DNA from 3 places in the Streptomyces sp. AHU1 genome. Region 1 is predicted to be linked to each of the others. Evidence: riboswitches for the same ligand, from Rfam matches in the RefSeq annotation. Region 1 holds a riboswitch; each other region holds the start of a gene.
What was found. Region 1 has a riboswitch for S-adenosylmethionine ahead of thrC (threonine synthase). Riboswitches for the same ligand answer to the same signal wherever they lie in the genome.

Region 1 (6,483 bases):
CTCCGCTCCGACGGGGTTCCCGGGCTCCTGGTGTGCAGCGGCAGCTCCGAGGTCGCCGAACTCGCCGAACGTGCCGACCTGGTGGTCGACGGTCCGGCCGGGGTCGTGCGCCTGCTCGCCGCCCTCGCGGCCGCACTCGCCTGAGCCGCCTGCTCGTCACCCGGGCGGGCCGGGGTGGCGGCAGGCTTGTCTCGCCCCCTCCACCCCTGCCCTTCCCGTATCCGGGGGCGCTGCCCCCGGACCCCCGCTCCTCAAACGCCGGAGGGGCTGGATCTTCCCGGCCGGGGCTGAAATCTCCTGCTCAGGAATCCAGTTCGCGCAGTTGGTCCAGGAACCACTGGGCCGGGGGCAGCGCGGTGGCCGCGGCGGCCAGGCGCTTGGTGCGTTCGGCGCGTTCGCCGGGCTGCATCGTGAGTGCCTCGTGCAGCGCCCGCGCCGTCCCGGTCACGTCGTACGGGTTCACCGTGATCGCGTCCTCGCCCAGCTCCTCGTAGGCGCCCGCCTCCCGCGACAGGACCAGCGCGCAGCCCTCGTCGGAGACGACCGGGACCTCCTTGGCGACGAGGTTCATGCCGTCCCTGATGGGGTTGACGAGGGCGACGTCGGCCAGCCGGTAGGCGGCGAGCGAGCGCGCGAAGTCGTCCTTCACGTGCAGCACGACCGGGGCCCAGCCCGGCGTCCCGTAGCGGGAGTTGATCTCGTCGGCGAGCCGCTGCACCTCGGCCGTGTAGTCCCGGTACACCGCGAGGTCCTGCCGCGACGGGTAGGCGAAGGCCACGTGGACCACCCGCTCACGCCACTCGGGGTGGTCGTCGAGCAGCTGCCGGTACGCCAGCAGTCCCCGCACGATGTTCTTGGACAGCTCGGTCCGGTCGACGCGCACGATCGTCCTGCGGCCCGCGCCGATCTCCTCGCGCAGCGCGGCCATCCGCTCCCCGACGTCCGCCCGGCGCGAGCGCTCGCGCAGGAACTCGGCGTCCGCGCCGAGGCCGTGCACGCCGACCCGGGTCTCGCGCACGGGCGGCCGGGCGCCGTCCAGGTGCTCGATCGTCGGGGAGGTGCCCGAGGGCCGGGTGGCGCTGTAGCGGCCGGGTTCGGCCCCCTCCGCGCAGCGCATGAAGGCCGTGGCCCACCGCCAGGTCAGGAAGGCCACCCGGTCCGCTCCGAGCATGCCCGCCATCAGCTCCGCGCGGATGTCGTCGGGGAGCATCCGGAAGTAGTCCTCGGGCGCCCACGGGGTGTGGGAGAAGTGGCCGATGCGCAGGTCGGGGCGGAGTTCGCGGAGCATCCCCGGCACCAGGCACAGGTGGTAGTCCTGGACCAGCACCGCCGCGCCGTCGGCCGCCTCCTCGGCCAGCGCCTCGGCGAAGGCGCGGTTGTAGGCCCGGTACGCCTCCCACCGGCGCCGGAACTCCGCGTCGAAGACCGGCTCCAGCGGGGTCTGGTAGAGCATGTGGTGGACGAACCACAGCACGGAGTTGGCGATGCCGTTGTACGCGTCGGCGTGCGTGTCCGCGTCGATGGCCAGCATCCGTACGCCGTCCTCGTGGACCCCGCGCCGGACCGCCTCCCGGTCGCCGTCGCCGAGCGCGGAGCAGACCCAGAGGGCGCCCGCGTCCGGTCCGATCGCCGAGAGGCCCGAGACGAGGCCGCCGCCGCCGCGTCTGGCGTGCAGCGAGCCGTCCTCCCGTACCTCGTAGGTGACCGGGCCGCGGTTGGAGGCCACCAGGATCCTGTGGGCACCGTGCGTTGAAGCCATGCCTCGAAACCTAGCCCCGTCTCGAAACGCTCAAACGCGCCCTTCGGCCGTATGCGATCGACGGCCGTCGGCGCCTGCCTATGCGGCTCTGCGCCGCCGGTACTCGGAGATTTCGGTCATCGGCGGCCTTTCCTCGGTGTCCACGGAGTATGTGCGCGGCCGGAAACCGTCGCGGTCGCGCTCGAACTGGGTGAGGGAGGGGCGGATCAGGTGGCCGCGCGCCAGCCGGAGCTGTGCGGTGCGGTAGATCGCGGCGGCCATGCGGCCGAGCGCCTGCCCGTCCTGGTGGCGGTGCTTGCGCACCCCGACGTCGACCTGGGCGAGGGCGTCCAGGCCCACCAGGTGCAGGGCGTCGACGAGCATGCCCAGTTCGACGCCGTAGCCGACGGGGAAGGGGAGCTGTTCGAGCAGCGAGCGGCGGGCCGCGTACTCGCCGCCGAGCGGCTGGACGAAGCCCGCGAGCTGCGGCCAGTGCATGTTCAGCAGGGGGCGGGCCATCAGCTCGGTGACCCGGCCGCCCTGTCCGCCGCCGCCGGCCATCGGGCGGTCGTACATGGCCTTGACCAGGTCGACGCCGGGATCGGTGAGCAGGGGGCCCACGATGCCGGAGACGAAGTCGGACGAGAACTCCTTGAGGTCGGCGTCGATGAAACAGACGATGTCCCCGCTCGTCACGAGCAGCGACCGCCACAGCACCTCGCCCTTGCCGGGCACCGCCGGGATCCGCGGGAGGATGTCGTCGCGGTGCACGACCCGCGCGCCCGCGGCGGCGGCGACCGCGGAGGTGCGGTCGGTGGAGCCCGAGTCGACGACGACGATCTCGTCGACGAGGGGCACCTGCTGCATCAGGTCGTGGCGGATGACGGAGACGATCTCGCCGACCGTCTCCTCCTCGTTGAGCGCGGGCAGGACGACACTGACCGTCGACCCCGTGGCGCGTTTGGCCGCCATGAGCCCGTGGAGCGGGCGGTCGGTCACGGACCAGGAGCGTGTGCTCAGCCAGCTCTCGACTTCTCTCAGCACCGTCTGCGGCTCCTCACTGTCTGATCACACGCTCTCATCGGCGTGCCCGCCGCGGCCGGCGGCAGATCGATTGGCTCGTCTCGCGGTTCGGACGACTATCTCAACTGTCCTGGGCTTCGGTTACAGTCTTGAACAACGCGCATGACCATCGCATGTCCTGGATCGTCGGCGCGTATCGCGTTCAACAGTTCAACAATCAAATACCGCTCATCCAGAGGGGCAGAGGGATACGGCCCGATGAAGCCCCGGCAACCCTCCAGCCGGTCTCGTACCGATCGATGTCGATCGCGTCGCGGGGCTCCCGGCTAGGGAAGGTGCCAAATCCGTCTCACGGCGAAGTGCGCCGTGAGGAAGATGAGGAGAAAGGGCCTCGCCTCCATGGCTGCGCAGACAGTTGCAAGCACCACGAACTCCGCCGACTCGGTGGACCTCGGCCCGGCCGCGGCGCTTTCCTGCCGCGAGTGCGGACACCGCGTCCCGCTCGGCCCGGTCTTCGCCTGCGAGGAGTGTTTCGGCCCGCTGGAGATCGCCTACGACTTCTCGGCCTACGACACCGAGGAACTCCGCAAGCTGATCGAAGCGGGACCCGCGAACATCTGGCGCTACGCGCCGCTGCTGCCCGTCCCCGCGGACGTGGCGGACAAGCCGAACATCAACCCCGGCTGGACCAAGCTCGTCCAGGCCGACAACCTGGCCCGTGAGCTGGGTGTCGACGCCGGAAAGCTCTTCGTCAAGGACGACTCCGGCAACCCGACGCACTCCTTCAAGGACCGCGTCGTCGCCCAGGCCCTCGAGGCGGCCCGCGCCTTCGGGTTCACCACCCTCTCCTGCTCCTCCACCGGCAACCTCGCCGGAGCGGTGGGCGCCGCGGCCGCCCGCGCCGGCTTCCGTTCCTGCGTGTTCATCCCGCACGACCTGGAGCAGGGCAAGGTCGTCATGGCCGCGGTCTACGGCGGCGAGCTCGTCGGCATCGAGGGCAACTACGACGACGTGAACCGTTTCTGCTCCGAGCTGATCGGCGACCCGGCCGGAGAGGGCTGGGGCTTCGTCAACGTCAACCTGCGGCCCTACTACGCCGAGGGCTCCAAGACGCTGGCGTACGAGATCTGCGAGCAGCTCGGCTGGAGGCTCCCCGACCAGCTCGTCGTGCCGATCGCCTCCGGCTCCCAGCTCACGAAGATCGACAAGGGGCTGCAGGAGCTGATCAAGCTCGGGCTCGTCGAGGACAAGCCGTACAAGATCTTCGGCGCCCAGGCCGAGGGCTGCTCCCCGGTCTCCGTCGCCTACAAGGCCGGCCACGACGTCGTACGGCCGCAGAAGCCGGACACCATCGCCAAGTCGCTCGCCATCGGCAACCCGGCGGACGGACCGTACGTGCTGGACATCGCGCGGCGCACCGGCGGCGCGGTGGAGGACGTGGACGACGAGCAGATCGTCGACGCGATCAAGCTGCTCGCGCGCACCGAGGGCATCTTCGCCGAGACGGCCGGCGGTGTGACCGTCGGCGTCACCCGCAAGCTGATCGAGAACGGTCTCCTGGACCCGACCTTGACGACGGTCGTGCTGAACACCGGCGACGGCCTCAAGACCCTGGACGCGGTGGCCTCCGACACCGGGCTGACCGCGACCATCCGTCCGAACCTCGACTCCTTCCGAGAGGCTGGCCTCGCATCATGAGCGTCAACGTCCGCATCCCCACCATCCTGCGCACCTACACCGGTGGCGCCGCCGAGGTGAAGGCCGAGGGCGCGACCCTCGCCGAGGTCATCGCCGACCTGGAGCAGAACCACACGGGCATCGCCGCGCGCGTCCTGGACGACCAGGGCAAGCTGCGCCGCTTCGTGAACGTGTACGTCAACGACGACGACGTGCGCTTCGAGCAGGGTCTGGAGACGGCGACCCCGGACGGCGCGGGCGTATCGATCATTCCGGCCGTCGCCGGAGGCTGATCGTTACCCTCGGTAATGCCGAACACATTGCGTTCACAGAATTGCCCCCTCCGTGAGACAAACGGAGGGGGCAATTCTGTGGGGTTGAGCGCGCTAGAGTTGGGGAAGCCGCTCCGCTTTCGATGTTGGTTTCATGCCGGACGCATATGAGTGATCGTTCGGCGGCCGACAAGAAGTAGCCAAAGTGGATCGCCTTTTTGGGCATTTTATGGCATTTGCGGGGCCCGAATTGCCCCGGATCTTCGCGTATCCTCCGCATATCATTGATCAGCCATGCCCAGAATTCTCGTCCGATTGACCTGTTGCAGAGGGCAGTTGGACAGATACATTCAGCCGCGGTCGACGCGTTCCGGCGCACACCCCCAACCGTTGGGGGGTGAGGTCTGACCCGGATCCGCGAAGTGTGGATCTGTGCAAGGGCCAGTAATAGGGGAGTTAGGCATGGCTCAGGGCACCGTCAAGTGGTTCAACGCGGAGAAGGGGTACGGCTTCATCGCGGTCGACGGTGGTGCGGACGTCTTCGTGCACTACAGCGCGATTCAGATGGACGGCTACCGCACCCTTGAAGAGGGTCAGCGAGTGGAGTTCGAGATCTCGCAGGGCCAGAAGGGTCCGCAGGCGGACATGGTCAAACTCGCCGTCTGATCGGGCGCGAACGACCACCGACGCAACTCACGCACGAGGGGCCCGCATCCCACCGGGGATGCGGGCCCCTCGTGCGTCCGCGGCCGTCCTCCGCCGTCCCGTGTGCGCCCGCGAGTGCTCTCTCCTCGGGTGCCGCGGGCGGTCTGTTTTGTGGGATGGCGCTTGCACTCGCAGGGGTCGAGTGCTAATCATTGGCGTTAGCACTCTCCGAGTGAGAGTGACAGAACTTGGATCGGGCCGGCGAGGTCCGCAGGCCTGTGGGGCAAGGAACCACAGGGCTCGGGGGCCGTCCGTCGCGGGCGCGGGCGCGATCCGGAGCAATCCACCCCGTCCGGGAGGACCACTTCACATGGCCAAGATCATCGCGTTCGACGAGGAGGCACGGCGCGGTCTCGAGCGCGGGATGAACCAGCTCGCCGACGCCGTCAAGGTCACCCTCGGCCCCAAGGGCCGCAACGTCGTCCTCGAGAAGAAGTGGGGCGCGCCCACGATCACCAACGATGGTGTCTCCATCGCCAAGGAGATCGAGCTCGAGGACCCGTACGAGAAGATCGGCGCCGAGCTGGTCAAGGAAGTCGCCAAGAAGACGGACGACGTCGCCGGTGACGGTACGACCACCGCCACCGTCCTCGCCCAGGCGCTCGTCCGCGAGGGTCTGCGCAACGTCGCCGCCGGCGCCAACCCGATGGCCCTCAAGCGCGGTATCGAGAAGGCCGTCGAGGCCGTCTCCGGTGCCCTGCTCGAGCAGGCGAAGGATGTCGAGACCAAGGAGCAGATCGCTTCCACGGCCTCCATCTCCGCCGCCGACACCCAGATCGGCGAGCTCATCGCCGAGGCGATGGACAAGGTCGGCAAGGAAGGCGTCATCACGGTCGAGGAGTCCCAGACCTTCGGTCTGGAGCTGGAGCTCACCGAGGGCATGCGCTTCGACAAGGGCTACATCTCGGCGTACTTCGCCACCGACATGGAGCGTATGGAGGCCGTCCTCGACGACCCGTACATCCTGATCGCGAACTCCAAGATCGCGAACGTGAAGGACCTGCTCCCGCTCCTGGAGAAGGTCATGCAGTCGGGCAAGCCGCTGCTGATCATCGCCGAGGACGTCGA
Region 2 (6,483 bases), 1.4 Mb from region 1:
CTTCACCGGTTACTCGCTCCCGGACGACCTGCTCTCCGGCACCGGTGTCCGCTTCATGGAGGGCGCGATCCTGTCCGTGCCGATCGTGGGCACGTACCTGTCGTTCTTCCTGTTCGGCGGCGAGTTCCCGGGCGGCGACTTCGTGGCCCGCTTCTACTCGGTGCACGTGCTGCTGCTGCCGGGCATCATGCTCGGCCTGGTCGTCGGCCACCTGATCCTGGTCTTCTACCACAAGCACACGCAGTTCGCGGGCCCCGGCAAGACGAACAACAACGTCGTCGGCATGCCGCTGCTGCCGGTCTACATGGCCAAGGCCGGAGGCTTCTTCTTCCTGGTCTTCGGTGTCATCGCGGCCATCGCGGCGATCGCCTCGATCAACCCGATCTGGGCCCTGGGCCCCTACCGTCCGGACCAGGTGTCCACCGGCGCCCAGCCCGACTGGTACATGGGCTTCTCCGAGGGCCTGATCCGTGTCATGCCGGGCTGGGAGATCAACCTCTGGGGCCACACGCTCGTCCTGGGCGTGTTCATCCCGCTGGTCATCTTCCCGCTGGTCCTGGTCGCGATCGCGGTCTACCCGTTCATCGAGTCCTGGGTCACCGGCGACAAGCGCGAGCACCACATCCTGGACCGCCCGCGCAACGTCCCGACCCGGACCGCGTTCGGTGCCGCCTGGATCAGCTGGTACTTCGTCCTGCTCGTCGGTGGCGGCAACGACCTCTGGGCCACGCACTTCCACCTGTCGATCAACTCGATCACCTGGTTCGTGCGCATCGCGTTCTTCGTCGTGCCGGTGCTCACCTTCCTCGCCACCAAGCGGATCTGCCTCGGCCTCCAGCGCCGGGACCGGGACAAGGTGCTGCACGGCCGCGAGTCGGGCATCATCAAGCGCCTGCCGCACGGTGAGTTCATCGAGGTCCACGAGCCGCTCAGCCAGGACGCGCTGCACACGCTCACCGCGCACGAGCAGTACAAGCCGGTCGAGATCGGCCCGACGGTCGACGAGAACGGTGTCGAGCGCAAGGTCTCGGGCGCGCAGAAGCTGCGCGCCAAGATGAGCGAGGGCTTCTACGGCGAGGAGGGCCAGATCCCCAAGCCCACCATCGAGGAGTACAAGGAGATCACGAGCGGCCACGGCCACCACTGATCCCCGGCTGTTCGCCACGGCAGGAGCCCCGTCCATGACATGGACGGGGCTCTTTGCCGTGTCCCGGGCTGGATAGGGTGGACTCACCCGGTGCCGCGGGGTGATCCACCCCGTGCCACCCACGACCGTGTCACCCGCGACCGCGTGACCTACGAACCCAGGAGCGACCATGAGCGCTGTGAACCCCGCTGGAGGCGACACCGCGGCGGGCCGTTCCTGGCCCGCGGTACTGAACGGCCTGCTCGAGGGCCACGACCAGAGCGCGGACGACACGGCCTGGGCGATGGACCGCATCATGCGCGGCGAGGCGACCGACGCCCAGATCGCCGGGTTCGTGGTGGCGCTGCGGGCCAAGGGCGAGACCGTCCAGGAGATCACCGGACTCGTCCGGGCGATGTACGAGCACGCCAACGTGATCGAGGTGCCCGGACACACCGTCGACATCGTCGGGACGGGCGGCGACGGCGCGAAGACCGTCAACATCTCCACGATGTCCTCGATCGTGGTGGCCGGCACCGGCGCCAAGGTGGTCAAGCACGGCAACCGGGCCGCGTCCTCGGCCTCCGGGTCGTCGGACGTCCTGGAGAAGCTCGGCGTCAATCTCCAACTGCCGGTGAAGCGGGTGGCCGAGGTGGCCGAGGAGGCCGGGATCACCTTCTGCTTCGCGGTCAAGTTCCACCCGGCGCTGCGTCATGTCGCGGCGGCGCGCGGTCAGTTGGGCATCCGGACCACCTTCAACGTGCTCGGACCGCTGACCAACCCGGCGCGGGTGAAGGCCCAGGCGGTCGGCGTCGCCGACCCCCGCATGGCGCCGATCGTGGCGGGCGTGTTCGCCGAGCGCGGCAACTCCTCGCTGGTCTTCCGCGGCGACGACGGCCTCGACGAGCTGACCACCACGGCCGGCTCCCACGTCTGGGTGGTCCGCGACGGCTCGGTCACCGAGGAGTACTTCGACCCGCGCGACGTCGGGCTCGACACCGTCCCGGTGGAGGCCCTGCGCGGCGCCGACGCCTCGTACAACGCGGAGGTCGCCCGGCGCCTGCTGGACGGCGAGAAGGGGCCCGTGCGGGACGCGGTCCTGCTGAACTCGGCGGCGGCCCTGGTGGCCCTCACGCCGACCGGCGCGCCGCTCGCCGGCCAGCTCCGCGACCAGATGGAGCGGGCGGCCGAGTCGATCGACTCCGGGGCCGCGAGGCGCACCCTGGACCGCTGGGTGGCCGCCAGCAACGCCTGATCCACGCGGGATCCCGCGCAAGGCGCAGTCCAGGATCCGGACTGCGCCTTGCGCGCGGGAGATCCTCTGGCAAGATGCTGTACCAGGTCATGAGTGACAGCCATCAGGCCCCGGCCGGCTGTCCGGCAACCCTCCGTCCGTGGCGGGGTGCCCCGGGTGAAGACCAGGTCGTAGGCAGCGAGGCCTACGGCAAGCGCGGACCCCTCCCGCCCTCCGGGCGGACGCAACCAGGGGTCCTGGTCGTTCGAGGGAGCCTTCTGTGAGCAAGCGAATGCGTTAGGGCGCCGAGCCCCGCCTCCGCACACCCTTTTCACTTTTTCCCGCGCCGTGCCCCGCCTTCCGGCGGCCGGCCGCGCGGTGATCCCGCCTGCTTCTCACAGGAGTTCGCCATGTCTGTCTCCACCGTTGCCGCCGACTCGTCCGTCTGTGCCCCCCTGCCGGTCCTGGGCCGGGACGTCACCGTTCCGCTCGTCACCGGCGGCGAGGTGACCTACGCGGCCCTCGACTACGCCGCCAGCGCGCCCGCCCTCCAGCGGGTGTGGGACGACGTGGCCGCGTACGCGCCGTACTACGGCAGCGTCCACCGGGGGGCCGGCTACCTCTCGCAGCTGTCCACCGACCTCTTCGAGAACGCCCGCAGGACCGTCGAGGAGTTCCTCGACTGCCGCGCCGGCGACCAGGTGGTCTTCACCCGCTCCACCACCGACTCGCTCAACCTGCTCGCCGCGGCCCTCCCGGCCGGCTGCCAGGTCTTCGTCTTCGAGACCGAGCACCACGCCTCGCTGCTGCCCTGGCGCGACGCCCGGGTGACCTACCTGAACGCCCCGCGCACCCCGGGCGAGGCCGTCGACACCCTGGAGCGCGCCCTCGCCGCCCGGGACCCCCACGGACCGGCCCTGGTCTGCGTCACCGGTGCCTCGAACGTCACCGGCGAGCTGTGGCCGGTGCGGGAGCTGGCCGCTGCCGCGCACGCCCACGGAGCCCGCATCGTCCTCGACGCCGCGCAGCTCGCCCCGCACCACCCGGTGTCGGTCCAGGACCTCGACGTCGACTGGGTCGCCTTCTCCGGGCACAAGCTGTACGCGCCCTTCGGCTCCGGCGTCCTCGCGGGCCGCTCCGACTGGCTGCGCGCGGCCGAGCCGTACCTCGCGGGCGGCGGCGCCAGCCGCCGGGTCGCCCGGCGCGAGGACGGCGGTGTGGACGTGGAGTGGCACGACAGCGCCGCCCGGCACGAGGCCGGCTCGCCGAACGTCATCGGCGCCTACTCGATCGCGTCGGCCTGCAAGGCGCTCGCCGAGGAGGGCTTCGACCGTCTCGTCGCCCGTGAGCAGCACCTGATCCGCACCGTCCGCGCGGGCCTCGCCGAGATCCCCGAGGTCCGGGTCCTGTCCCTCTTCGGCGACGACGCCCCGAGGGTCGGCGTCATCTCCTTCGTCGTCGAGGGCTGGAACAGCTCGCACTTCGCGGCCGCGCTCTCCGCCGAGTACGGCATCGGGGTGCGCGACGGCCTCTTCTGCGCCCACCCGCTGGTCCGCACGCTGCTCGGCAGCGCCCCCGAGGTCCAGGGGGAGTGCGGCGCCCCCGAGGCGGCCCCGGGCGAGAAGTCCCTCAACGCCATCCGCGTCAGCTTCGGCGCCGGCACCCCCGACGAGCACGTCGAGCGCTTCGTCCGCGCGGTGCGCGAGCTCGTCAGCGACGGCGCGCGCTGGCAGTACCGCACCGAGGACGGCCGCTGCGTCCCGGCGGTCTGACGCCCGTGAAAGCTCCGCCCGGAGGCGGCGCCGCGTCGGTCAGTTGTCGAGGCCGATCGCGAACGCCGCCTCCAGGTCGTGCTGGGAGTACGTACGGAACGCCACGTGCGTGTCCGTCGCCTCGACGCCCGGGATCTTGCTGATCCTGCCGGGGATGACGTCCGCCAGGTCGTCGTGGGCCTGGACCCGGACCATGGCGATCAGGTCGTAGGTGCCGGTGACGGAGAAGACCTCGCTGACGCTCTCCAGGGACGCGATCGACTCGGCGATCTCGGGGATCCGGTCCACGCTGGTCTTGATGAGGACGATCGCGGTGATCACGGCTGGTTCTCTCCCTAGGGGGCCGCTGCTGGGGGATCTCACCCTACTCGCGGTCCGCCGGACCCGGCCGCTCCACCGGGGGCCGCGGAAACAGCCCCGCGGGGGGCGCGGCGGCCGGGCGCCGGCGGAACCGCGCCCACGCGTAGACGAAACCCAGGGAGAAGCCCACGAGGTGGGCCAGGTAGGCGACCCCGGGGCCCGGGCTGCTGCGGCCCGCCGCCAGCCACTGCAGGGCGAACCAGAACGGCAGCACCACCCACGCCGGGAACCGCAGCGGCAGGAAGAAGAGGAACGGGAAGAGACTGGTCACCCGGGCCCTGGGGAACAGGTACAGGAACGCGCCCAGCACCGCGGAGATCGCCCCGGAGGCTCCGACCAGGGACTGCTGCGCGGTGGCGTTGGCGGCCGCGTAGCCGAGCAGGGCCAGGTATCCGCAGCCGAGGTAGAAGAGGGCGAACTCCAGATGGCCCATGCGCTCCTCGGCCATCAGCCCGAAGACGTAGAAGAAGAGCATGTTGCCCAGGAGGTGGAGCCAGCTGCCGTGGATGAACAGGGCGGTGGCGGGGGTGAGCGCCTCGCCCGGCGCCCCGCCGAACAGGTCGGCCGGCACCACGCCCCAGCGGCGGAAGTACGCCCGCTGGGCGACCAGCAGCTCGTCCCCGGTGCCGTACGCGGGATCCAGGCCCGAGGCGGGACCGATCACGAAGATCAGACAGCACAGGACGATCAGCCCGTACGTCACCGGCGCCGACCGACCCCGCACCGCCCTGCCGACCGCAGCACTCCAATTGCCGATCATGGTGCAGAGCATGACGTAACCACATCGATGCGCACAGATCGCCTCGCCGCCGTGGACACCCGAGCGTCGAGTACCCGCCAGGCCGTAGGGTTACGAGCCAGACGCGCCGGAAGACCGGCATCGGACGGACACTAGAAGGAAAGCGGCTGCCCTATGACAGTTCCCCTGCCCGACGCCAAGACCCGCTGGCGCTGCACTCTCTGCGGCAACCTCACGCGTTTCGACGTGACCCGCTCGTCGAAGGTCGTCGAGTACGTGCACCTCGACCTGGCCGGTGAGCCCAAGGTCGAGGAGCGCGAGGTGGTCAGTGAGACCATCGAGTCGGTGCGGTGCCGTTGGTGCAACGCGGTGGATCAGGTCGAACTCGTGGACAGGCCGGGCGCCGGCTCCTGACGGAGCGGGCCCCGTACGGATGGTTGGGGTGAACGGATGGTGGAGACCGCGGGCGGGGAGCCGGACGACGGCACCGCCGAGGTGCTCGACCGTCCGCTGCCCGACGGCGTGCGCAGACGCGTCGTGCAGATCGTCTCGGACGGCTTCGGCGGACTGACGCTGACCGAACTACCCGCCCAGTTGAGGCAGTACGCCCGGTTCGCCCCGAATCGGCGCGCCAAGTTCGCCGGCAACGCGATGGCCGCCGCGCTGGAGACGGACCCGCTGTTCAGACAGCGCATCGCCGAGAAGCTCAGAGAGGCCCAGCCGGAGCTCACCGGCGCTCTCGACTCGGGCGCGCCGCCCCCGGCCGCGGATCCGCTGGACGTGGCGGCCGCGGCCTATGTGCTGCGTCCCGCGGGCTGGGTGAAGCTGGTGGCCGCCGCGGGCGAGGAGGCCGTGCGGGCGGACGCCGAGCGCGCCGACGAGGAGAGCCGTGCCGAGCTGGAGCGGCTGCGCACGGAACTCGCGGAGGCCCGCGGGCAGACGCGGGCCGAGACCGAACGGCTGCGCACGGAGCTGGAATCGGCCCGCAAGGAAGCGGAATCGCTTCACCGCAAGCTGCGCGGGGCCCTCAGCGACGTCAAGCGCGGTGAGGCGGCCCTGCGCAAGCTCCAGGCCGAGACGGACGGGGTGAAGGCGGAGGGCCAGGCCCAGGTGTCCGCGGCCGAGAGCGAGACGCGGCGGCTCAAGGCGCGCCTCGCGGAGGCCGAGGCCGCTCTGGAGGCCACCCGCAAGGCGGCCCGCGAGGGGCGCAGCGTCGAGGACATGCGGGTGCGGCTGCTGCTCGACACGGTGC
Region 3 (6,483 bases), 4.2 Mb from region 1:
AGCCCCAGATTGGAGGTGCGGTCACGGAACAGACTGACGGACAGCAGCGGTTCCTCTCCCGCCGACTCGAGGGCGCGCACGTGGCGGAAGAACCACAGCAGCGTCAGGGCGCCGAGGACGAGCAGACCGGCCATCAGCCACACGTCGTTGTCGGCGGCCAGGATGCCCATGACGACGAGGACCAGTCCCGCGGCCGACAGGACGGCCCCGACGGTGTCGAAGGGCCGTCTCGGGTCCGGCGGCAGGGGGTCCTCCAGATGCCGGCTCAGCACGATGATGAGGGCGATGACCAGGGCCTGGAACACGAAGGCGGCCCGCCAGCTGATCCACGAGGTGATGAGTCCGCCGATCAGCGGACCGGCCGCGGCGCCGATCCCGCCGAGCGCCATGACGACCCCGAAGGCCCGCGCGCGGGAGGTCATGTCCTCGAAGAGGAGCGTCGTGAGGATGTAGACGGGCGGGATCAGCAGGGCCGTCCCGATACCCTCGAGGATCGAGTTGCCGAGGATGAGGACACCGAGGCCGGGGGAGACGGCGCTCAGCAGGGCACCGACGCCGTACACCGTCAGACCGGCGAGGAAGCAGCGCTTGCGGCCGTGGCGGTCCGTCAGCTTCCCGCCGGGAATCATCAGCGCGGCCATCACGAGCAGGAAGACCGTGATCGCGACCTGCACGCCCTGCACGGTGGTGTCGAGGTCCTCGCTGATGTCGTTGATCATCACGTTCATGTTGGAGCCGGCGAAGCTGCAGATGAACTGGGCGAGGGCGAGCGGAGCGAGCACACGGCGCTGTGCCGCCGACGGCCGTTTCGCGGGGCCGGTTCCAGCCATCGTCATCCTTCTGGCCACCGGACGTGTGGTGTGGGTGCCGGGCTTCTACGCTCATAGCGTGCGCCGAACACCGGTGGACCGCACGTGGACGGGGTCCGACGGCGGACCCCGGAGGGTGTTCCGGGCATCGGACATGCGTCGGTTCCGGGGATGGGACAGAGTGATGCCATGGGTCGCCTGTGGATGACGTGGTCGATCGAGGGCGTCGGATCGGCCGGCCAGAACGTGGCCGACGTGGAAGCGGCCTGCCGCGCTCTGATCGGCTCGGTGGAGCGGGCCCGGCGCGCCTTCGAGGTGCAGGAGCCGTGGGAGGAGCTCCGCGAGTCGGCGCTGATCGTCCAGGAGCAGATCCTGGGTCCGGGGCGCGAGGCCCTCGACCAGGGCCGGCAGTGGACCTCGACCCTGAAGGGCGTGAGCATCCTGCTGGTTCCGCGCGAGTGAACCGTCCGGGCGCCGGGCCGGGGCCGGCGGACGACGTGCCTTCCGTCCGCCCCGTCCGCCCGTGGCACCGCCCGGCCGCGTGGTGCTCCCCCCGCCGCCGGGCGTACCGCGTCCCCGGGTTCTGCCCGGAGCGTCAGGCGTCCGCCGCCAGGGGCACCACATCGGTCGCCCGACGGAAGGCGGGGTGGTCGCCCAGGCGGCGGACGTACTCCTGGAGCCGGGGGTGGGAACGGAGGGCGTCGGACCGGCCCAACGCGGTCAGCGCCACCCACGCGTCCACGTCCGCCGCCGTCAGGCTGTCGCCCAGCACGTAGGGACCGGAGGCGAGCCGACGGTCCAGCAGCTCCAGTGCCGCCGTGAGCTCCGGCGGACAGGCGGACGGAGTGACATCACGGTCCAGCAGATCGCGCAGGGCCTCGATGTCGGCGCCGAGGGACGGGGGACGGAGCGTGGAAGGACATGCCGTGGTGTGGCCGGAGAGCAGTCCGGCGAGATCGCGGAGGATGTCGGGCGTGTGGTTGCTGACGATGCGTCCGCTCCAGCGGTCGCACAGCGCGGGCGCCGTCAGCGGTCCGTCGAAGTGGTGCTCGGTGGCCTCGTAGGCACGGCGCAGCGAGGCGAAGGCGTCGGGGGTGCGCTCGGGGTCCACGAGGAGCGTGGTGGCGACCGATTCCTTCGGACCGAGCAGTCCGAGGGTGATGGCGATGCGCAGCGAAAGGGGACAACTCCGTGACAGATACAGCTCGTAGCGGTGCGGAGCCGGGTAGAAGCCGCCGGCGAGGCCCACACCGATACGGCTGTCGACACGGTGGGGGAGGGCGGGCGACGCGGCCGCCGGCTGGAGACGCAGGGTCGAGGGGAGCGAGACCGGCTCACAAGGGCGTGAGCCGGTGGTGCTGGACGTGCGCGAAGCTGTCTCGGGCATGACTCTCCCTGGGGGAAGAAGGAAGCCACCGCCGCCTTATGGGCACCAGCGGCCGAATGCGGATCGACTGCGCTCGTCGCGCCGGTCCGGATCGAACGGACCGGCCGCGGATCAGTAAGCGCTGGAGACACGCAACAGATCGATGTGCAGGCGCCTCGTCAAGCCGTTCCTCGGCATTCCCACCGGTCCCGATTCCAGGGCTCGCGAGACGCGAGACCGCGCTTGCCCCGCCGCACCGGCGGGACCCGGTCGTCACCCGGGGCACCCCGTCGCAGCGGAAGGGTTGCCTGCCAGCGGGCCGGGGCCGATGACCACTGGAGGGAGTTCTACCCCCACCATGGGCGCTGACAATCGTGACCGTCCATGTCAGTCTCGACGGGCTCCGTTGCGCCGTCAAGAAGGCGGTACGAGTGGTCTCACCTGGTGGTCACGCGCATTGACATTCTTTTCGGGGCGGGCCTAACGTGCGGCCCACCAAGGGGATTCCTTCCGACCGGAGAAGAGATGGTGACGGTGACGCACACAGCCGAGGGGACGGCCGCATGGCGGCGCCTCGGCCGCGATGTGCTGTGCGCCGACCGCTCCGTGGACCTGCTGCGCGTCAACAGCGCGCTGTGTAGCGGTCCGTGTCGCCCCGTCAGCCAGGGCTGACGCTTCCTCCGCGTCACTGACGACCACCGCCGTCGCGGTGCGTCCCCTCCTGTCCAGCCCCCGTCGTCCGCGCGACCGCGCACCGCCGTGTCCGAGCCGCCTCCCGGCTCGCACGGTGCCGTGCGCCCGCGAGAACGCGGGGAGTCCGAATCCGCTGGAGCTCTCCATGAGTCAACCTCCCGGCAGCGCCGTGTCCTTCGGACCGGCGACGCCAGCCGATGCGATCCCCCGTACCGGCTTGCCCGCCCCGTCCGAACCCGTGGCGGCCCGGCGGGTCCTTCCGCTCCGGCGTCCCGGCCGCTGGATCGTCACGGCCGTCGTGCTCGTGCTGGTCGCCCAGATCGCCCACGGCCTGGTGACCAACCCCTTCTACCAGTGGGACCGCTTCCGGTACTGGTTCCTCCGGCCGGCCGTTCTCGACGGCCTGCTCATCACCCTCGAAGTCACGCTCTACAGCGCCCTGTCGGGCCTGCTGGGCGGAATCCTGCTGGCCCTGGCCCGGCTCTCCCCGAGCCCGGTGCTCCGCGCGGTGAGCTGGGTCTACACCTGGCTGTTCCGGTCGGTGCCGCTGATCGTGGTCCTGCTGTTCCTCTACAACTTCAGCGCGCTGTACCAGACGCTGAGCCTGGGCGTTCCGTTCGGGCCGGCCTTCCTCACCTTCGACGAGTCCCGCCTGGCCACCGACATGGCCGTCGCCGTCGTGGGACTGAGCCTGAACGAAGCGGCGTACGCCTCCGAAGTGGTGCGCGGCGGCCTCCTCTCCGTGGACCAGGGGCAGCACGAAGCGGCCGCCGCCCTGGGCCTGCCGAAGCGGTACCGGTTCGCGAGGATCGTCTTCCCGCAGGCGCTGCGCTCCATCGTCCCCAACTACGTGAACCAGCTGATCGGTCTGATCAAGGGCACCTCGCTGGTCTTCTACGTCTCCCTGCTGGACCTGTTCGGCTCCGTGCAGAGCATGGGCAGCACCTACCCCGGCGACATCGTGCCGCTGCTCCTCGTCGCCACCGCCTGGTACCTGATCCTCACCAGCGTCGTGTCCGTCGTCCAGTTCTACGTCGAGCGGCACTACTCGCGGGGCGCGCTGCGCACCTTGCCGCCGACCCCGTTGCAGAAGGCGCGAAGCGGTCTGCGTGACCTGCGGGCGCGGATCCGGAGGGAGACGGCGGTATGAGCGGCGAGACGAACAGCCCGGCGCCCGCGGCCGTCGACGTGCTCGACGTCCACAAGTGGTACGGCGCCCACCATGTGCTGAAGGGGGTCCGGCTGACCGTGCGGCCGGGAGAGGTGACGGTCGTCGTCGGCCCGTCCGGATCCGGCAAGTCCACCCTGCTGCGCGTGATCAACCACCTGGAGAAGCCCGAGGCCGGCCACGTCAGTCTGAACGGCGAGCTCGTCGGCGTACGCAGGCAGGGCGACCGCCTGAGGGAGCTGAGCGAGCGGGTCATCCTGGCCCAGCGCGGCCGCATCGGTTTCGTGTTCCAGAACTTCAACCTCTTCCCGCACCTGACCGTGCTGGACAACGTGGCCGCGGCTCCGGTGGCGGTCGGCAGGCTCTCCAAGCCGGAGGCCCGGAACCTGGCGCGCGATCTGCTCGCGCGGGTGGGCCTGGCGGACAAGGCCCAGGCCTACCCCCGGCAGTTGTCGGGCGGGCAGCAGCAGCGCGTGGCCATCGCCCGCGCCCTCGCCCTGCGGCCCGGAGTCATCCTCTTCGACGAACCGACGTCGGCGCTCGACCCCGAACTCGTCGGCGAAGTGCTCGCCGTCATCAAGGACCTGGCCCACAGCGGCACCACCCTCGTCATCGTCACCCACGAGATCGGCTTCGCCCGTGAGATCGCCGACCGGGTGGTCTTCATGGACGGCGGCCGGATCGTCGAACAGGGCACGCCCGCGGAGGTGTTGGACCATCCGCGACAGGAACGGACCAGGGACTTCCTGAGCAAGGTGCTCTGAGCCCGCGCGGGGCGAGGCGTCCCCGCCCGAAGACCCGCGGCCCGCCGGGACCGCGCCCCCACATCCCACCGCACACCCCAGAAGGACAGTCATGCGCGCCATCAGCCCGAACAGCAGAGTTCTCCGCGGCGTCACGGCCACCGCCGCCGTCGCCTCCCTCGCCGTCTCGCTCGCCGCCTGCGGGGGAGACGGCGACGCCGCCACCCGGACACGGACCGACGCGGCCGGAACCGTGACCGTGGGCGCACTCTCCAACGGGGCCGCGAAGGAGACCGCGCTGAAGGTGTCCGAGGTGAAGTCGATCAGCGCCGAGCTGCCCGAGTCCGTGGCCGAGAGGGGCACGTTGGTGGTGGGCATCGGCGCACTGCCCGCCGGGTCACCGCCGTTGAACTTCGTCGGCGAGGACCAGAAGACGCTCACCGGCAGCGAACCCGACCTCGGCAAGCTGGTCGCCGCGGTCCTCGGGCTGAAGCCGGTGGTGAAGAACTCGACCTGGGAGAACCTGTTCGTCGGGATCGACAGCGGCAAGGTCGACGTCGCCTTCTCCAACGTCACCGACACCGAGGAGCGCAAGAGGAAGTACGAGTTCGCCTCGTACCGGAAGGACAACCTCGCCTTCGAGGTCCCGAAGACGAGCACGTGGAACTTCGACGGCGACTACCGCAACCTCGCCGGCAAGACGGTCGCGGTGGGCGCCGGCACCAACCAGGAGAAGATCCTGCTGGAGTGGAAGGAGAAGCTGGCCAAGGCCGGCAAGAAGCTCACCGTCAAGTACTACCAGGACAACAACGCCGTGGCCCTGGCGCTGACCAGCGGGAGGATCGACACCTACTTCGGGCCCAACCCCGCCGTCGCCTATCACGTCACCCAGACCGCCGAGTCCCCCCACCCGACCCGCGACGCGGGGCAGTTCTCCGGCGCGGGCGCGACGATCCAGGGTCTGATCGCGGCCACCGCGAAGAAGGACAGCGGACTCGCGAAGCCGGTCGCCGACGCCATCGACCACCTGATCGAGAACGGTCAGTACGCCAAGTGGCTGGCGGCCTGGAACCTCTCGAGCGAGGCGGTGAAGACCTCCGAGGTCAACCCGCCCGGCCTGCCGCTCGACAACTCCTGAACCACCGTCCGCCCGGGGGGAGTCCACCGAACCCCCGGGCGGACGGCAGGCCGCGTGGGAGAGACGGGAAGAAGTCCGGCAGCGGGAAGAGGCCCGGCAGCGGGAAGAAAAGGCACAGCCGTGCGGTTGCGCTTGTTCAGGACCCCTGGCGTCCCGCCGGGGACCGGCGGAGAAGAACCCCGGGAACACCGGACCGAGAAGGCGGAGGTGAGGCACGTGCGTCAGGCGCCCCACCGCGTGCCGAGGCCGCTCCCGCCCCGCCGCCCGTACCTGTACGGCCGGCCGCACATCGATCTGCTGCGGGTCGCCGGCGCGCTCTGTCGTCCCTGACCCGTTCCCACGCGGCCACGCCCCGCTCACCGGGGCGGGCTTCCTCGTACGGTCGATCAGGAAGGCACCTCCGTGTCCTCGTCACCCTCTTTTCTGCACCTCGCCGTCGCGCTGGACGGCGCGGGCTGGCATCCGGCCGCCTGGCGCGAGCCCGTGGCCCGCCCCCACGACCTGCTGACCGCCGCCTACTGGACCGGCCTCGTCACCGAGGCCGAGCGCGGTCTGCTCGACTTCGT

Region 2: it holds a riboswitch for S-adenosylmethionine, as region 1 does, so the genes downstream of both, ACICHK_RS12460 (aminotransferase class V-fold PLP-dependent enzyme) here and thrC (threonine synthase) in region 1, are expected to answer to the same signal.
Region 3: it holds a riboswitch for S-adenosylmethionine, as region 1 does, so the genes downstream of both, ACICHK_RS37035 (putative leader peptide) here and thrC (threonine synthase) in region 1, are expected to answer to the same signal.

What each region holds. Positions count from the first base shown of each region.
Region 1 covers NZ_CP174283.1:4,170,537-4,177,019, reverse strand. The annotation lists gene otsB (trehalose-phosphatase) at 1-144, shown strand, start outside; gene ACICHK_RS18600 (trehalose-6-phosphate synthase) at 302-1,759, opposite strand; gene ACICHK_RS18595 (glucosyl-3-phosphoglycerate synthase) at 1,838-2,782, opposite strand; SAM riboswitch class I at 2,987-3,143, shown strand; gene thrC (threonine synthase) at 3,161-4,459, shown strand; gene ACICHK_RS18585 (MoaD/ThiS family protein) at 4,456-4,731, shown strand; gene ACICHK_RS18580 (cold-shock protein) at 5,173-5,376, shown strand; gene groL (chaperonin GroEL) at 5,726-6,483, shown strand, end outside.
Region 2 covers NZ_CP174283.1:2,733,638-2,740,120, reverse strand. The annotation lists gene ACICHK_RS12470 (cytochrome bc complex cytochrome b subunit) at 1-1,147, shown strand, start outside; gene trpD (anthranilate phosphoribosyltransferase) at 1,317-2,381, shown strand; SAM riboswitch class IV at 2,467-2,583, shown strand; gene ACICHK_RS12460 (aminotransferase class V-fold PLP-dependent enzyme) at 2,771-4,132, shown strand; gene ACICHK_RS12455 (Lrp/AsnC family transcriptional regulator) at 4,172-4,453, opposite strand; gene ACICHK_RS12450 (rhomboid family intramembrane serine protease) at 4,497-5,252, opposite strand; gene ACICHK_RS12445 (hypothetical protein) at 5,406-5,645, shown strand; gene ACICHK_RS12440 (NYN domain-containing protein) at 5,682-6,483, shown strand, end outside.
Region 3 covers NZ_CP174283.1:8,385,165-8,391,647, forward strand. The annotation lists gene ACICHK_RS37020 (MFS transporter) at 1-830, opposite strand, end outside; gene ACICHK_RS37025 (hypothetical protein) at 999-1,271, shown strand; gene ACICHK_RS37030 (glutathione S-transferase C-terminal domain-containing protein) at 1,405-2,196, opposite strand; gene ACICHK_RS37035 (putative leader peptide) at 2,308-2,373, opposite strand; SAM riboswitch class IV at 2,410-2,555, opposite strand; gene ACICHK_RS37040 (amino acid ABC transporter permease) at 3,014-4,018, shown strand; gene ACICHK_RS37045 (amino acid ABC transporter ATP-binding protein) at 4,015-4,800, shown strand; gene ACICHK_RS37050 (ABC transporter substrate-binding protein) at 4,892-5,917, shown strand; gene ACICHK_RS37055 (putative leader peptide) at 6,155-6,247, shown strand; gene ACICHK_RS37060 (LLM class flavin-dependent oxidoreductase) at 6,320-6,483, shown strand, end outside.